DNA from 3 places in the Paraburkholderia sp. MM5384-R2 genome. Region 1 is predicted to be linked to each of the others. Evidence: predicted binding sites of a transcription regulator. Region 1 holds the regulator's gene; each other region holds the start of a gene.

The links. Region 1 encodes FNR, which switches genes on or off when oxygen is low (the NO sensors DNR and NnrR bind a similar motif). Its sites were predicted from a motif close to TTGATNNNNATCAA; they were not measured.
Region 2: HDG37_RS05780 (basic amino acid/polyamine antiporter) is a predicted target of FNR. The motif match lies at 1,422-1,435, and genes of this name have one in related genera.
Region 3: HDG37_RS05030 (universal stress protein) is a predicted target of FNR. The motif match lies at 1,885-1,898, and genes of this name have one in related genera.

What each region holds. Positions count from the first base shown of each region.
Region 1 covers NZ_JACHDI010000001.1:189,312-194,323, reverse strand. The annotation lists gene HDG37_RS00930 (PAS domain S-box protein) at 1-219, shown strand, start outside; gene HDG37_RS00925 (response regulator transcription factor) at 216-863, shown strand; gene HDG37_RS00920 (response regulator transcription factor) at 1,053-1,484, shown strand; gene fnr (fumarate/nitrate reduction transcriptional regulator Fnr) at 1,477-2,259, shown strand; partial or broken gene HDG37_RS00910 (nitroreductase family protein) at 2,292-2,594, shown strand; gene HDG37_RS00905 (DUF1488 domain-containing protein) at 2,644-2,919, opposite strand; partial or broken gene HDG37_RS00900 (nitroreductase family protein) at 3,196-3,759, shown strand; gene HDG37_RS00895 (c-type cytochrome) at 3,879-4,211, shown strand; gene HDG37_RS00890 (DUF3564 domain-containing protein) at 4,271-4,645, shown strand; gene HDG37_RS00885 (hypothetical protein) at 4,682-5,012, shown strand, end outside.
Region 2 covers NZ_JACHDI010000002.1:412,021-417,032, reverse strand. The annotation lists gene HDG37_RS05780 (basic amino acid/polyamine antiporter) at 1-1,289, opposite strand, end outside; gene HDG37_RS05775 (ATP-binding protein) at 1,817-3,160, opposite strand; gene HDG37_RS05770 (response regulator) at 3,157-3,897, opposite strand; gene HDG37_RS39060 (hypothetical protein) at 3,905-4,027, opposite strand; gene HDG37_RS05765 (GFA family protein) at 4,024-4,395, opposite strand; gene HDG37_RS05760 (patatin-like phospholipase family protein) at 4,942-5,012, shown strand, end outside.
Region 3 covers NZ_JACHDI010000002.1:235,984-240,995, reverse strand. The annotation lists gene HDG37_RS05040 (DUF3564 domain-containing protein) at 66-440, opposite strand; gene HDG37_RS05035 (zinc-dependent alcohol dehydrogenase family protein) at 873-1,862, shown strand; gene HDG37_RS05030 (universal stress protein) at 2,021-3,022, shown strand; gene HDG37_RS05025 (universal stress protein) at 3,073-3,543, shown strand; partial or broken gene HDG37_RS05020 (histidine kinase) at 3,577-3,795, opposite strand; gene HDG37_RS05015 (universal stress protein) at 4,245-4,706, shown strand; gene HDG37_RS05010 (universal stress protein) at 4,775-5,012, opposite strand, start outside.

The sequences.
Region 1 (5,012 bases):
CGCGAAGAGGACGCCTGCATTGTGCGAGTGGCGGACAACGGTCATGGCGCGGGCCGTTCGGACGCGCGCGCCGAAAAATCGTTCGGGCTGCTCGGGATCCGCGAACGTGCGCATATGCTAGGCGGCACCGTCGAAATACATACGTCCAGCGGCAAGGGCTTTTCACTGTCCGTCACGTTCCCGGCCGCGGCCGTGCAACAGCAGGAGACGCTAACATGATTCGCGTGCTGATAGCCGACGATCACGCGCTCGTGCGCGATGGCCTGCGACATATTTTGCAAAACACAAACGGCTTCGAAGTGGTCGGAGAAGCCAGCGACGGCGTCGGTACGATTGCTCTGGTTCGCTCGCACCCGGCCGATGTGCTGGTGCTGGATCTGTCGATGCCGGGGCGCAACGGTGTCGAGCTGATCAAGCAGATCAAGGACGAGATGCCGGCGCTGCGCATCCTCGTACTCACCATGCATGCGGAGCAGCAGTACGCCGTGCGTGCGTTCAAAGCCGGCGCATCGGGCTATCTCACCAAGGAGAGCGCGAGCGCGGAACTGGTCTCGGCGGTGAGCAAAGTCGCCTCCGGCGGCGTCTATGTCAGTCTCGCGATGGCCGAACGCTTCGCGCAAAGCCTCAACGAGTCCGCCGACACACTGCCCCACCAGCGCCTGTCGGATCGCGAATTCGACGTATTCCGGCGCATCGCCGCAGGACAAACCCTCACGGAAATCGCCACCGAATTATGTGTCAGCAGCAAGACGGTAAGCACCTATAAAACCCGCATTCTCGAGAAAATGCAGATGCCGCACGAAGCCGCGCTGGTGCGCTACGCGCTGCGCCACAAGCTGCTCGGGGAAGACGACGAAATCTAGCGCCGTCACGGCGCCGCTGCCACCGGGTCCGCTCCGCCGTTACCCCCGTCACAGCCGTGGCTCCTCGCGCGGCTGCTTCGCCGTCACAGAGTGTATGTAGGAAATTCCCTACAACACTTCGCGCTCGCCTACCCGAAGCTCGTTCCCCGCTGATTTTATTTTGAGACGACGCGGCCGATACTTCGAGCCATGAACTCAAGCCCGTCACACCCAGCCGTACGCGTGTTCCTCGTGGACGACGCGATTTCGATCAGGAAACGCATCGCCGCGCGTTTCGGTGCGATCGAAGGCGTCGAGATCGTCGGTGAAGCGGAGGAACCCGGTGCGGCACTGGACGGCATCGGCGCGACGGCAGCCGATGTCGTGGTGATGGATTTACATCTGAGCGACGGCAGCGGCATCGACCTGCTGCGCTACCTCGCGCGGAGCATGTCCACCGTGATCACGATCGTGCTCACGAATCATTCGGGCACGTGGTTCAGGCAGGCGTGCGTCGCCAACGGCGCGCAGTACTTCTTCGACAAGACCAGTGAATTCGATCTTGCATGCAACACCATCGAGCGAATTGCCCACGAGCATTGCGCGCGCGGTCTCTACCATCTCGGAGCCCATCATGTCTGACGTTGCCGAATATTCCCAGACCCGGACCATCGCGCAGATTCCGCTGCACGCGCTGAAAGATCCCGGATTCGCACCGGCCCGGCCGAAGCACGGCGGCGCCAACTGCCCGAGTTGCGCGATGCGTGCTTCCTGCTTGCCGGAAGGTCTGACAGCGACGGAGACCGAACGGGTCGACGCGCTGATCTGCCCTTCGCGCACGATCAAAAATGGCGAATCCCTGTTTCGCGCAGGCGATTCGTTCCAGAGCATCTACGCAGTTCGCGCGGGCTCGTTCAAGACTGTCGTGATGCATCGCGACGGCCGTGAACAGGTCACCGGGTTTCATCTAGCGGGCGATGTGCTGGGTCTCGACGGCATCGGTTCAGGCAAGCATAGCTGCGATGGGCTCGCCATCGAGGACAGCAAGGTCTGCATCATCCCGTTCCATTTGCTCGAAGCCATGTGCCGCGACGTCAAGGCATTGCAGCAGCATGTGCACAGGCTGATGGGCGGCGAGATCGTGCGCGAGGCGACGCTGATGATGCTGCTCGGCACGATGTCCGCGGACCAGCGGGTCGCGACGTTCCTGCTGAACCTGTCGGGCAAGCTCAAGTCGCGCGGTTATTCGCAGGCGGAATTTCATCTGCGCATGACGCGGGAAGAGATCGGCAGCTACCTCGGGATGAAACTCGAAACCGTCAGCCGCATGCTATCGAAGTTTCAGAAGGACGGCCTGCTCGACACCCACGGCAAGCAGATCAGGATTCTCGACAGAGAAGCTCTCGCCCGCGTCTAGCCGCGCGCGCTCGCCGCCGTTTGATCGGAGTCAAGCCCGCCGCAGCGCATCAGACGCTCGTCGCCGGCTCGCCATTGCTGCTGTGCATCGGCACCGGCACGGACGACGCGGCCGCATGGCTCGCGGCCGGGCAGGCGCTCGAACGGGTGCTGCTCACCGCCGCCTCCGAAGGCATGACGGCTTCCTACCTGAATCAACCGATCGAAGTGGCTTCGCTGCGCGAGCGCCTGCGCGCCGCGCTCAATCTGGACGCCGTCCCGCAACTGCTGATCCGGGTTGGCCGCGGCGGCGCCGTGCCGCATTCGCCGCGGCGCCCACTTGCCGACGTGGTGTCTCGTAGCGCGGCGCAGTCAAAGCGCCGATCAGCGGCCCGGCCGCGCGGCTTCAATCGCGGAAGCGGAAGTAGCCGCTGTGCATCATGACCGGCTTCGCGCCCACTTCTTTCAGCAAATTTCGCGCGGCGGCCTCGATAGGCTGCCGGTGTGTATCGAACGCTTCGATCAGATCGTCTTCGCGCAACGACGGCGCGCCGAAGTGGTCTTCCAGCGCCTCCGCGGTAATGGCGCACTGCACGCGCTCACCGTCGACCTCCGCCGGAAAGGCGACGACGAGATCGCGCGCGCAGTACTCGGGACGTTCCTGCGGGAAATGGATATGCATGGCCGGTACCTGTGAGAGTGAAAGTACGTGGCTTGAACAAAGCCGACGGAAGCGGCGCGGATAACCAGAGTGCGGCCACGCTCGGCGCTCCGATGTGTTCAGAATAGACCCGCTTGAAACGTCGCCAATTTTTTGGTGGCGATCCCGGCTGACTCGGATCGAACGAGTGACATCACCTGACGGCAGGCCTCGAACAGTCCCACGTTCGCGAAAGCCGGTTGATTTGAGTCAATCATTAAATGCCGCGGTGGTAGACGATGACGGTGTGCCGTTTGCAGTTCCGGCTTGCACGAGGACGACGTGTTCATGAAACATCTAACGCGCCGCTTCGCTGCCGACTTGCTGGACGACACGATACTCAGCAATTTGCTGTGGGCGGCCAACGGCATCAATCGCGGGCCGGACGGCGGGCGAACCGCGCCCTCGGTGCTGGCCCTGCATGAAATCGACATCTATGCGGTGCTCGCGCGCGGACTGTATCGCTACGATCCACGCCGACATCGCCTCGACCTGGCCGTCGCAAGCGATCTGCGCGGGCTGACGGGCTGCCAGGACTTCGTGGGCGATGCGCCGCTCGATCTGGTGTACGTCGCCGATCTTGCACGCATGCACGACATCACACCGTCGCAGCGCGAACCTTTTGCGTCGGCGAGCGCCGGCGCGATCGTGCAGAACGTCTATCTCTTCTGCGCGGCCGCAGGACTCGCTGTCGCGGCGCGCGGCTGGCTCAACCGCAGCGCGCTGAGTGTCGAAATGCGCCTGCCGCGCGACAGCGTTCCGGTGCTCGCTCAAACGGTGGGCCACTTTGATTTATCCGCTGGCGCCGGCGACGCCCGATGACTCACGCAAACGGTCGATGGAGCGCGGGCAAACGTCGGCTTGACGTGAGTCAATTGCAACCGCGTCGTCGAACGTAGACTGAGCCTGCAACCTTTCGTGGAGTGTGTCTCGTGAAAGCCATGTTTCCGCCGTACCTGGCCGCGCATGTAGTCGGGCTCCTGCTGACAGCAAGCGGCGCGGCGTTCGCGCAGTCCGAGCCGACCGCCCTCGTCGATCAACAGCATTGCATGTTCTGCCATACCCGCGACGCGCCGTTTCTCGCCCCTTCGTTCCAGCAGATCGCGGAACGTTATCGCAACGAGCCGAATGCGCAGGTGATGCTCGAACACAAACTGCGGGTCGGCGGCAAGGCGCATTGGGGCGACATGGCCATGCCGCTGCCACCTGACCGCGGCGGACCGCTTACGCCCGAAGACGCCCACACGCTGATCCAGTGGGTCCTGAGTCAATGAACAGCAACGAACCGACTAGCCGCTTACTGCGGACGCACTTGGTACAGATGGAGAAAATCATGCGCCTGACCATCCACCTCGACACATTCGACCGTGTCAATCCGATGGCATTCGCCATCCTGTGGCTCGACAACGAAACGCGTCAATGGTCGCGCGAGGGGCACCTGGGCCTCGAACTGCCCGAATGGGGCACGCTGCAAGTCGACTGCGACAATACACTCGTGTGCGGCCCGCACGATTCGGTGCCCTGCTGTGTGCTTGAGGGGCTTGATCTGAACGTGTCCGGCGGCCCGTTCGAAGGTGAGACCGGGCGTGCGCAATGGTGCGCCAATGCAGGCAGGACGCTGATGAGCGGCCACTGGCACATTCAATGTGTCGACCACGAGGGCGCGGAGCCTGAAAATGGCATTTTCGCGGATGACGACACTGCCTGAACCTTATTTGAACCGTCGCGACAACGAGGTGCGCTCATGGGATTGACCGCGGATCTGGACGGCGTACGGCACGCGTATGGACTCTGTTTCGTGCGCGCCCCGTGGGCCTATTTCACGCGTGTGCCACTCGATCAGCAATGGGGCGACGGCTGGGAACAGGTGCCGTATGAACAACATGCCGGCGTCCCCTACGATGACATGCCGCAGCAGATTCTGACGGTCGCCTTCGACGGTCCCTTGTATCCGCCCGATGCGGGCTACGACGGCAAGAAGCGCAGCGTCATCGAGATCAATCGGGGCGACGCTCCGTGGCTGCGCACGCAGGATCTCATCAGCAACGCGCCGATTCACATCATGGCTGGCGTGA
Region 2 (5,012 bases), on a different contig from region 1:
GCCGTTCCTGGCGCATACAGCACGGCGGAAAGCAGAATGAATTTCAGGCCACCCGCCCAGATCATGAAGACCGTATAGATCGAGGCGATTGCGGCCATGATGAAGTCACGCCGGCGCTCGTCGGCGCGCACGTCGTAACCGTCGCCGCGATTCGCGTTCATGCAGCCGAACGCCGCGACGAAGAGGTACGGAATCAACGACATCGCGCTCGTCAGATTCAGCATCAGCGCGAACGCATCGCGCGAGAAGTAGGTGCTGATGACGAGCAGCTGCACCACGATGTTGGTCAGCCACAATGCATTGGCAGGTACCTTGTTGGCGTTTTCCCTCGCGAATACGGCGGGCATGTCTTCGGTCTTTGCCGCCGTGAACAGCACTTCGGCGCAGATCAGCGACCAGGCGAGATAAGCGCCCAGTACCGAAATCAGCAAACCTATGCTGACGAAAACCGCGCCCCAATGACCGACCACCGCTTCGAGCACCGCCGCCATCGACGGCTGCCGCATGGCCGCGATGTCGGCGCGCTGGAGCACTGCGTAAGGCAGCATCGTCACGAGCACCATCAGCGAGGTCACGACGACGAAGCCGAGAATCGTCGACTGGCCGACATCGGAGCGCTTCTTCGCATAACGGGAATAAACGCTCGCCCCTTCGATACCGATGAACACGAACACGGTGACCAGCATCGTGGCCCGCACCTGCTCGAGGATATTGCCTTCGAGTCCTCCGCCGTAGAGGTTGGCCTGGAACAGGTCCAACCGGAAACCGAAGATCAGGATCAAGATGAACACGAGAATCGGAATGACCTTGGCGACCGTGACGATACTGTTGATGAAGGCCGCCTGCTGCACGCCCTTCAGGATCATGAAATGAAATAGCCAGATGCCGATCGATGCAACGACGATCGCGACGACCGTATTGCCGTCGCCGAACACGGGAAAAAACGCGCCGAGTGTCGACTTGATCAGCACCCAGTAAGAAACGTTGCCGATACAGCTACCGATCCAATAGCCAAATGCGGAGAGAAAGCCCGGATAGTCGCCAAAGCCCGCTTTCGCATACGCAAACACGCCGGCGTCCAGTTCGGGCTTGCGTTCGGCCAGCGCCTGAAATACGCGCGCCAGCATATACATGCCCGTGCCCGCAATCAGCCAGGCAATCACGGCGCCCAACGGACCGGTGGCACTGGCAAAAGTGCGCGGCAGGGAAAAGATCCCGGCTCCGACCATGCCGCCCACCACCATCCCGGTGAGTTGCATTTTTGACATCTTTTGTGGAGTGGACGCCATTCGGATTCCTTTTAGTTACCTTTTTAACAAGGATCTGTAATCAGATTCGAACGAAACGTGTCTCTCGGCCAATCTTGCTGTTGATCAGCCGCGCTACTCTGCAACCACCACACGAAAAGAATGGTCTGTCCGTTGGTGTTTGTCAATTTATCGAAGACAAGGTAACGGACTGTGCCTCGCTATGCGATCGAATCCATCGATGCTGCGTTGCCGAATCTGGTTGAATTTGCGAATTAACAATTCACCACGCATCTGAATCGCTCGCATCGATAAGTCGCTTTGAATATCGATGATTTAACAATGATGCGACCTGCCGCATCACCGCAGCGGTTTTCTCAAATGATGGGGAATCGCTGAAGCGAGCTGAACCGGTGGTCGTTCAGAACTACTGAGAAGCACCAGAGCCACAGCTCGAAATGGCGCGCGGGGGTCATTAATAGTCCAAACCCGATGACGATTTCATAATGGCGGGCTTTGTGAATTTTTCTGACGGAATCGCCCGCGTGGCCGCGCCGCAAGAGGTCCAACTATGACTCGCGCAACTTCCTCAACGTCAGTCGCGCTTCGAGACCGCCGCCGACGCGGTTGTGCAGCGTGAGCGTCGCGTCCATCGCGAGCGCGAGTTGCCGCGCGATCGCGAGCCCCAGCCCCGTGCCGCCCGTTTGACGATTGCGCGACCCTTCGAGCCGCACGAACGGCTCGAACACCGTCTCCAGCGACTCGACCGGAATGCCGGGACCGCGATCGAGCACCGACACGGTAGCCTCGCCATCGTGCAACGCCCCGATATCGATCTGCGCGGCGCCGCCGTACCTCAGCGCGTTATCGACCAGATTGCCGACGATGCGCTTCAACGCCTGCGGACGCATCGTCAGCGACTGGCCGAAGTGGCCCTGCAGCGACACTTGCTGACCCGCGTCGACGTAGTCGCAGACCAGGCTGTCGAACAGCGCATCGGGATCGATGCGGCGCGGCACCTCGGTCGTGCCATGCATCGTGCGTGCATAGGTGACCCCTTCCTTGACCAGCGCCTCCATTTCCTGCAGATCCTGGCGCAGCTTTGCGGCCTCGCTGTCGTTGTCCATCGTGTCGACACGCAGACGCATGCGCGTGATCGGCGTCTGCAAATCGTGCGAAATCGCCGCGAGAATCTGCATGCGCTCGGTCATGTACGTGGCGATCCGATCCTGCATCGCGTTGAACGCGCGCGCGGCGCGCGCCACTTCGGACGGACCGGCTTCGCGCAGACGCGCGGCCTTCAGGTCGGGGCCGAGCGTGTCGGCCGCGACTGCGAGCTGATTGAGCGGGCGCGTCGCGAGCCGTACCGCCAGCCAGCAGCAGGCCGCGAGCACGAGCAGCTGCAGCGTCAGCACGAGCGGCAGCCAGCGCGACAACGGGGCGCCGGGCATCGGCCGCAGGTCGATGGTGAGCGGCGTGCCGTCGCTCAGTTTCAGGTGCACCTGCAGACGCTCGCGATCGCCCGGCACTGCGTTGACGGTCAACGGATAGCGCGTGCCGATGCCATCGCCGATCGACTGCGCGACGCGCGCCGACAGGCTCGCGTCGACCGGGGTGCCTGGCACGCCCGGGCCGAGCACGAACTCATAGCTGCGCCGCGCGAGCCGCGGCAGCCACTGGGCGCGCTCGTCGGGCGGCAGATGATCGAGCAGCGCGACCGAGCTCGCCACCTCGCGCTCGATGTAGCCCATCATGATGTTGGTCATCGTCTGGTCGCGCTCGGTCATCGTGAGCCAGAACGACAGCGCCTGCGCGAGCGCGAGCCCGACGAACAAAATCACCGCGAGCCGCGCGAACAGCGTGCGCGGCCAATGCGGCCAGCGCAGCAACGACGGTGATGGAGATGCGCTCATTGCGGATCTCCGATCGCGGTCACGGCCGCTGAAAACACATAGCCCTCGCTGCGCAGCGTCTTGATGTAGCGCGGCTCGCGCGCGCCGTCCCGCAGGCGTTGACGCAGGCGGCTCACCATCAGATCGATCGAGCGGTCGAACGGATCGGCCTGGCGTCCCTGGGTGAGGTTCAGCAACTGATCGCGCGTGAGCACGCGCTGCGGATGATCGAGAAACACACGCAACAGACGGTACTCCGCGCCGCTCAACGCCACCTCGGTTCCGTCCGCGTCGAGCAGATGGCGCGCGGTCGTGTCGAGCCGCCAGTCGCCGAAGCACAGCATCGGCGCCGACTCCGTCACCTCCATGCCGGGCGGCAGCATGCGCGCGCGGCGCAGCACCGAACGGATTCGCGCGAGCAACTCGCGTGCGGCGAACGGTTTGGTCAGGTAATCGTCGGCGCCCATTTCGAGGCCGACGATCCGGTCCGCTTCCTCGCTGCGCGCCGTCAGCATCAGGATCGGCACTGTGCGGAACTTGCCCGCGCGCAACTCGCGGCACAGCACGAGGCCGTCTTCGCCGGGCAGCATCAGGTCGAGCACGATCAGGTCGGGCGCGCCGTTCTCGAGCGCGGCGCGCATCTGGCGGCCATTGGCCGCGAGCGAGACACGCACGCCGTTTTTCTCGAGGTATCCCGCGAGCAGTTCACGGATACCGCGATCGTCATCGACGATCAGTACGTGGTCGGAGGTTTCCATCGACGGATTATCTGCTGCGGCGTTTGAGTTGCACGCCGCTCGACTGGATCAATGAACACTGCAACGGATGCGCGAGTTCGGCCGCGAAGCCGCCCGCCACGAACACAGCGATGGCAAACAGGCGTTTCATGCGTCCTCCAGCACGGAAAGACTCGCGCCATCGGCCACGCCGGCTTCGAGCGCGTAAGGATCGACCCCGTCGAGGCAGCCGATATTGACGCGCCATTGCTGCGGATCCTTGCGCGTCTGATGAAAAGGATAGATGCCGCAATGCTTGCAGAAGTAGTGTTTCGCGACCTTCGTGTTGAACTGGTATAGCGTCAGCGAATCCTCGCCACTCAGAATCTTCAACTGACTGGCGGGAAAGAGCGGTGTCATCAGCGCGCCCTTGCGGCGACACAGGCTGCAGTTGCAACGACCAGCCGGAACGATTTCGGTGCGAACTTCGAACTTGACGGCCCCGCAGTGACAGGACCCTTGCAGCAACCCGGCGTTCATGATGCTCTCCGTGATTTGGCGATGCCTGCTTTATAGCCCGGTTCATCAGTCGAATTATGTCGTAACGTATCCGGCGGCCGAGACGATACATTACATTGCAATACGCCGCGGCGATTAGCGCAGGGCGAAACAGCGAAGATATACACGCGAGTTAGCATTTAAGCGGCACGCGCAAACGGATAACGCAGATTGCATGATTGCCACCGCATTATCGCGCTCAACCGTGCAAAGATACTCCGCCTATCCATGATTATGTGAGCGGCTTATATGTAAGCGGCGCGACGGGGCGCGCCGGCCGGCCTCCCTACACGCTGTTTTTGACCTCGGCGTGACCAACCGGCTTTTCTATATTCCGCTTGAATGGCCGGCAACGCTTGACTTTTAGTCACTGGCCACTTCCAATACCAATGGTGCAGTGCGACGTTTCGCCTTTGAAACACGCCTCACTTCATTCGGTAGTTCACAGCATTGGCCAGCAGTTCATTCGTCCGCCGTGCATGCGGCGTCAGCTCGCGAAATGGAGCACTCCTCACTACCGGAGTCGTCTTGGCTGCAACAAAAAACCAACCCACCCACCGCGAACCCGCCCTTATCGACCTCGCATTGCAAGGCGGCGG
Region 3 (5,012 bases), on a different contig from region 1:
ACTCACGAAAATATCCGGCGGCGAGTCATGGCATCGGCGACGCGGTACGCCGGAGCTGTGCCGATTCAGGCGTCTTCGCCGGTTGCGAATACGCCGTTTTCCGGTGCCGTCCGTTCGACGTCGATGCATTGCACGCGCCAGTGGCCGCTCGCGAGGATGCGGCCGTGCTCGGCGCACCACTGCACGCGACCGACCTCGCCTTCGAACGGCCCGTCGAGCTGATTCAGATTGAGCCCCTCGAGCACGCAGACCGGCGCGCAGCTATGCGGCGCGCACACGAGCGTATTGCCGCAATCCATATGCAACGTGCCCCATTCGGGCAACTCGAGCCCGAAATGACCTTCGCGCGACCATTGCCGCGTGTCCTTGTCGAGCCAGAGAATGGCGAAGGCCATCGGGTTGACACGATCGAACGTGTCGAGATGAACAGTCAAACGCATGACATGTCTCCGCAATGTATACAACTGACTCGCATTGCCGGCGCCATCGCGCGCCGGCAGCGGGCCCGCTGCGTGCGCATCGAGTCCTTATTGGCTAAGTACCCATTGCACGAGCGTGTGCGCGTCCTGCGCCAATAACGGCCCACCGCGCTCAGCTCGGGCTCGCCATAGGCAACGCCGGCCGTCAGCGCGCACGCCGAGCACACGAGCAGACAGTTTCGGATTCGCGCAATCACGGCACGTACTCCCGTATCAGGAATAAGATCAGTGTACGGGCGGCGAAACCGCCCCTTATTGACTTCGATCAAACGGTCTACGGCGCGGGCCGATCGCGCGACACAATGGCGCGCCTACGCTGATGAGAACGGCGCGCGCCTCGCTGTCTGCGATGACGGCAACTTGTCGCCGCCGAAGCATCTGAAGGAGAACCCGATGCGAGCGATGGTGTTCGACGGCAGCTCGGCGACGCTGACCGAGCGGGAAGTGCCTGATCCGCGGCCCGGTGCCGGCGAGATCCTGATCGACGTTCATGCGTGCGGCGTGTGCCGCACGGACCTGCATCTGGTCGACCGCGAGCTCGAGCATCCAAAGCGGCCGGTGATTCCCGGCCACGAAATCGTCGGCGTGGTGGCCGAATTGGGCGCGGGCGTCAGCGGTTTCACGGTGGGCGAGCGGGTCGGCGTGCCGTGGGTCGGGCGCACCTGCGGCCACTGCCGCTACTGTCTGTCCGCCCGCGAAAATCTCTGCGACGACGCTGGCTTCACCGGCTACACGATCGACGGCGGCTACGCCGAGCGCACGGTCGCCGACAGCCGCTACTGTTTTCATCTGCCGCCGCACTACAGCGATATCGAGGCCGCGCCGCTGCTGTGCGCGGGTCTGATCGGCTATCGCACGTTGAGCATGGCGGGCGACGCCGAACGGATCGGCATCTATGGTTTCGGCGCGGCCGCGCATCTCGTCGCGCAGGTGGCGCGTCACCAGCAGCGCACCGTCTATGCGTTCACGCGTCCCGGCGACCACGCGGCCCAGCAACTCGCGCTGCGCCTCGGCGCGGCATGGGCCGGCGGCAGCGACGAGGCACCGCCCGGCGAACTCGACGCCGCGCTGCTGTTCGCGCCGGTCGGCGCACTGGTGCCGCTGGCGTTGCAGGCGGTCGCGAAAGGCGGCGTGGTGGTGTGCGGCGGCATTCATATGAGCGACATTCCGTCGTTCCCGTACGCGTTTCTGTGGGGCGAGCGGCGGGTGGTGTCGGTCGCGAATCTGACCCGCGACGATGGGCTTCAGTTCATGCGCAGCGCCGCCGAGATGCAGCTCGCGATCGAGACGACGACTTACGCGTTGCGCGACGCGAACCGCGCGCTCGACGATCTGCGCAACGGCAACCTGACCGGCGCGGCCGTGCTCGCGGTCCGCCCGTGATCCGCTAGCGAGCCGTTGGCGCTTGATACAGATCAAGCCGCGCGCGGCGTCGGCGTTCATCATCTAAGCGCGAACCGTTGGCGTCCCCGTCACGGGCCGAGGTGTGAAGCGACGCGGTTGACGCGCCGCCTCGCGGTGCGACGATCCGAGGAGAGCCGATGAACACTGCTGCCGGGCGCAACACCTTCCACCGCGTGATGATCGCGTCTGCGGGCGGCAGCGGACTGCCGCTCGGCACGCGCGTCGCCCGGCAGTTGGCCGCGGCGGATGCGCGCTTTCGTCTCGTCGATATCGTTTGCAATCCTGCCGCGCTTTATCCGACGCTGATGCTCAGCTATCCGGACTGGTGCGAGGCGCATCGCGCGATGCTGCACGGCGCGCAGGCCGCGCTGCGCGACGCGGTGATCGCGTTGCACGGCGTCGTCGCGGCGACCGACGCCGAGATCGTCGATCTCACCGCGCTGCATCAGGGCGCGGCCGAAGCGCTCGCCCACACGGCGACGCAATGGGACGCGGATCTGGTCGCGGTGGCCGCGCATCCGCGTGAACATCGCTGGGACAGCCGCATCGATCCCGAGGAACTGGTCGCGTCGATCGGCCGTCCGGTGCTGTACATGCCGGCGAGGTCGACCGACGCGAGCGATGCCGCGGCGGTGAGCCGCGTACTGGTCGCGATCGATGGCAGCGACACCGCGCTCGACGCGCTGCGCACCGCGCTCGCGGTAGCGCCGCCCGACGCGCGCATCAAGGTCGTCTACGCGGCCGACGACCGCTTCGCGTGGTGCGAATGGTTACCGTTCGAAGTCGTGTCGCAGCATCGAATCGATGTCTTGCGGCGCGGCGCGGCGATGCTCGAACAAAGCCGGCGCGCGGCCGAAACCGCGTTGCTCGAGTTCGACGATGATTCCGGCGATGCGTCGAGCGCGATTTTCGACGAAGCACAACGCTGGCACGCGGACCTGATCGTGATGGGTTCGCACGGCATGCGCGGCGCGCCGCACCCGTTGCCGGGGCACGTGACGTCGCGCACGCTGCGCGACGCGGCGTGTCCCGTGCTCGTGTGTCCGCGCGGCGCGTCGTCGTTGCGGGCGGACGACGTGCCGCACGGCGAGTGGCGGGAGCCGTATCCGGGCAGTCCGGGCGGGCCCTTTTATCTGTAGCAGGGGCGCGCCACGCGCGTTGACAAATCCAACCTCAGTGGAGAATCGGCATGTACCAACATATCCTCGTCGCGCTAGACGGCAGTACTTTCTCGAAACGCGCGCTGAAAGAAGCGGTGAATCTCGCCGCGTTGACGAAGGGCGTCGTGCATCCGGTTTATGTGGTCGACAAGACGCCGCTCTTTTCCTATGCCGGCTATTACGACCCGCTCACGCTCGTCGAAGCCTTGCGCCAGGACGGCCAATTGGTGTTGGAGGAGGCCGAACAGGCCTGCGCCGCCGCCGATGTGCCTTGCCGCCCTGAAATGATCGAGTCGGAGAGCCTGTCCGACGACGTCGCCGCGATCGTGCTGCGCTACGGCGAGCAGATCCACGCCGATCTGCTTGTGCTGGGCACGCATGGGCGACGCGGCGTGCGGCGCCTCGTGATCGGCAGCGTGGCGGAGCGGGTGCTGCGTTTCTCGACCTGTCCGGTGCTGCTCATGCGCGAGCCAAGCACCGAGGATGCGCCCGCAGAGTAACCCGCGGCAGCGGGGCGCGACAGCGCGTGAGCATTACGCGAGCGCGTCGGCCGGTATCTGGATCGAGATCCTGAAGCCATGGCCCGGCGAGCTGGTGAACGACACGTTGCCGCGCAACTGCCGCACGCGTTCGCGAATGCCGAGCAAACCGAATGAATCTGTTCCCTGCGACCGATCCAGCGCGACACCCAGGCCGTCATCCTCGATGTCGAGCGATACGATGGGGCCCGCGCAGGTCATGTCGATGCGTACGCGGCTGGCCTCGTAAAGAGGGAGATCGAAGTCGTCACCAGTTCCGGCGCGTTGTCACGCGCAAGAAGCCATATTGAAGATGGGAGCTTTTCATGACAGGCATGAGTTTTACCTGCGCATGGGGTTCGAACGAGGAGCGAGAGGCGATGGTTGCGCCTTTTCCCGGAATCTACGACAACGTTTAGCTATAGACTGGATCGTGTGAGTTGGCGCCCGCTGGGGCAGGTGCGCGGCCAGCGTCCCGCTATCCGCGCCAGCAACCGCATGGCATTCCTCCGCTGTGTCGGGCCGAATGGCGGCGTTGTTGCGGGCCGCTCGCAAGCGGCGGGGCCGAGCGGTGGCCCATTGACCTGCGTCAAGCCGCGCGGCGGCGCGCGCTTCACACTGTCGCTGCAGACACGCGACGGCACCGCTTCGGTTCATGCCAGCGCTTTCACAGGGAGTCCAACATGTATGCACGAATTCTGGTTGCGCTCGACGACAGTCCCAGCGCGCAGCGCGCCTTTGCCGAGGCGCTGAAGCTCGCGAAGCTGACGGGCGCCACACTCGAAGCCTGCTGCGTGGTAGGGCACGGCAAGTGGTCGGACAATGCCGATGTGGCTTTCGAGCCGGAACCGGCGGCCGCGGCGCAAGAATTCGCCAGCCGCGCGCTCGATGCGCCGCGCGAGTTGATGCGCGAGGCGCAAGTGCCCGGCGGCGTGCGGGTGATCGACGCGTACGCCGAAAGCGTGTCCGCGGTGCTCGCGCGCGTCGCCGACGAAATCGAAGCCGATCTGATCGTGATGGGAACGCACGGCCGCCACGGCGTGCAGCGCTTTCTGCTCGGCAGCGTCGCGGAGTCGCTCGTGCGTGCGACCGACAAGCCGGTGCTGATCGTGCGGCATGACGAACACGGGCACGCGCGGCCCTGAAGCGCCGCGTCGCGCAGCCGTGGCGCGATCGCGTGGGAGCGGCCGCGCAGCAGCCCGGTTTTCGCGGCTCAGTTGAGTTCGTTTTCGGCGCAGGCCGGGACTGACTGATCGCGCGTCGCGCCGTTCGCGTGCGCGGGAATCATCAGCACCGGGCAGCTGGCGCTGCGCAGCACGCGCTCGGCGACGCTGCCGAGCATCAGTCGTTGAAGACCACGGCGGCCGTGCGTGCCCATCACGATCGCGTCGGCGTGCCATTCGAGCGCCGCCGCGACGATGCGATGCGCGACGTCTTCGCCGGTGATCGCG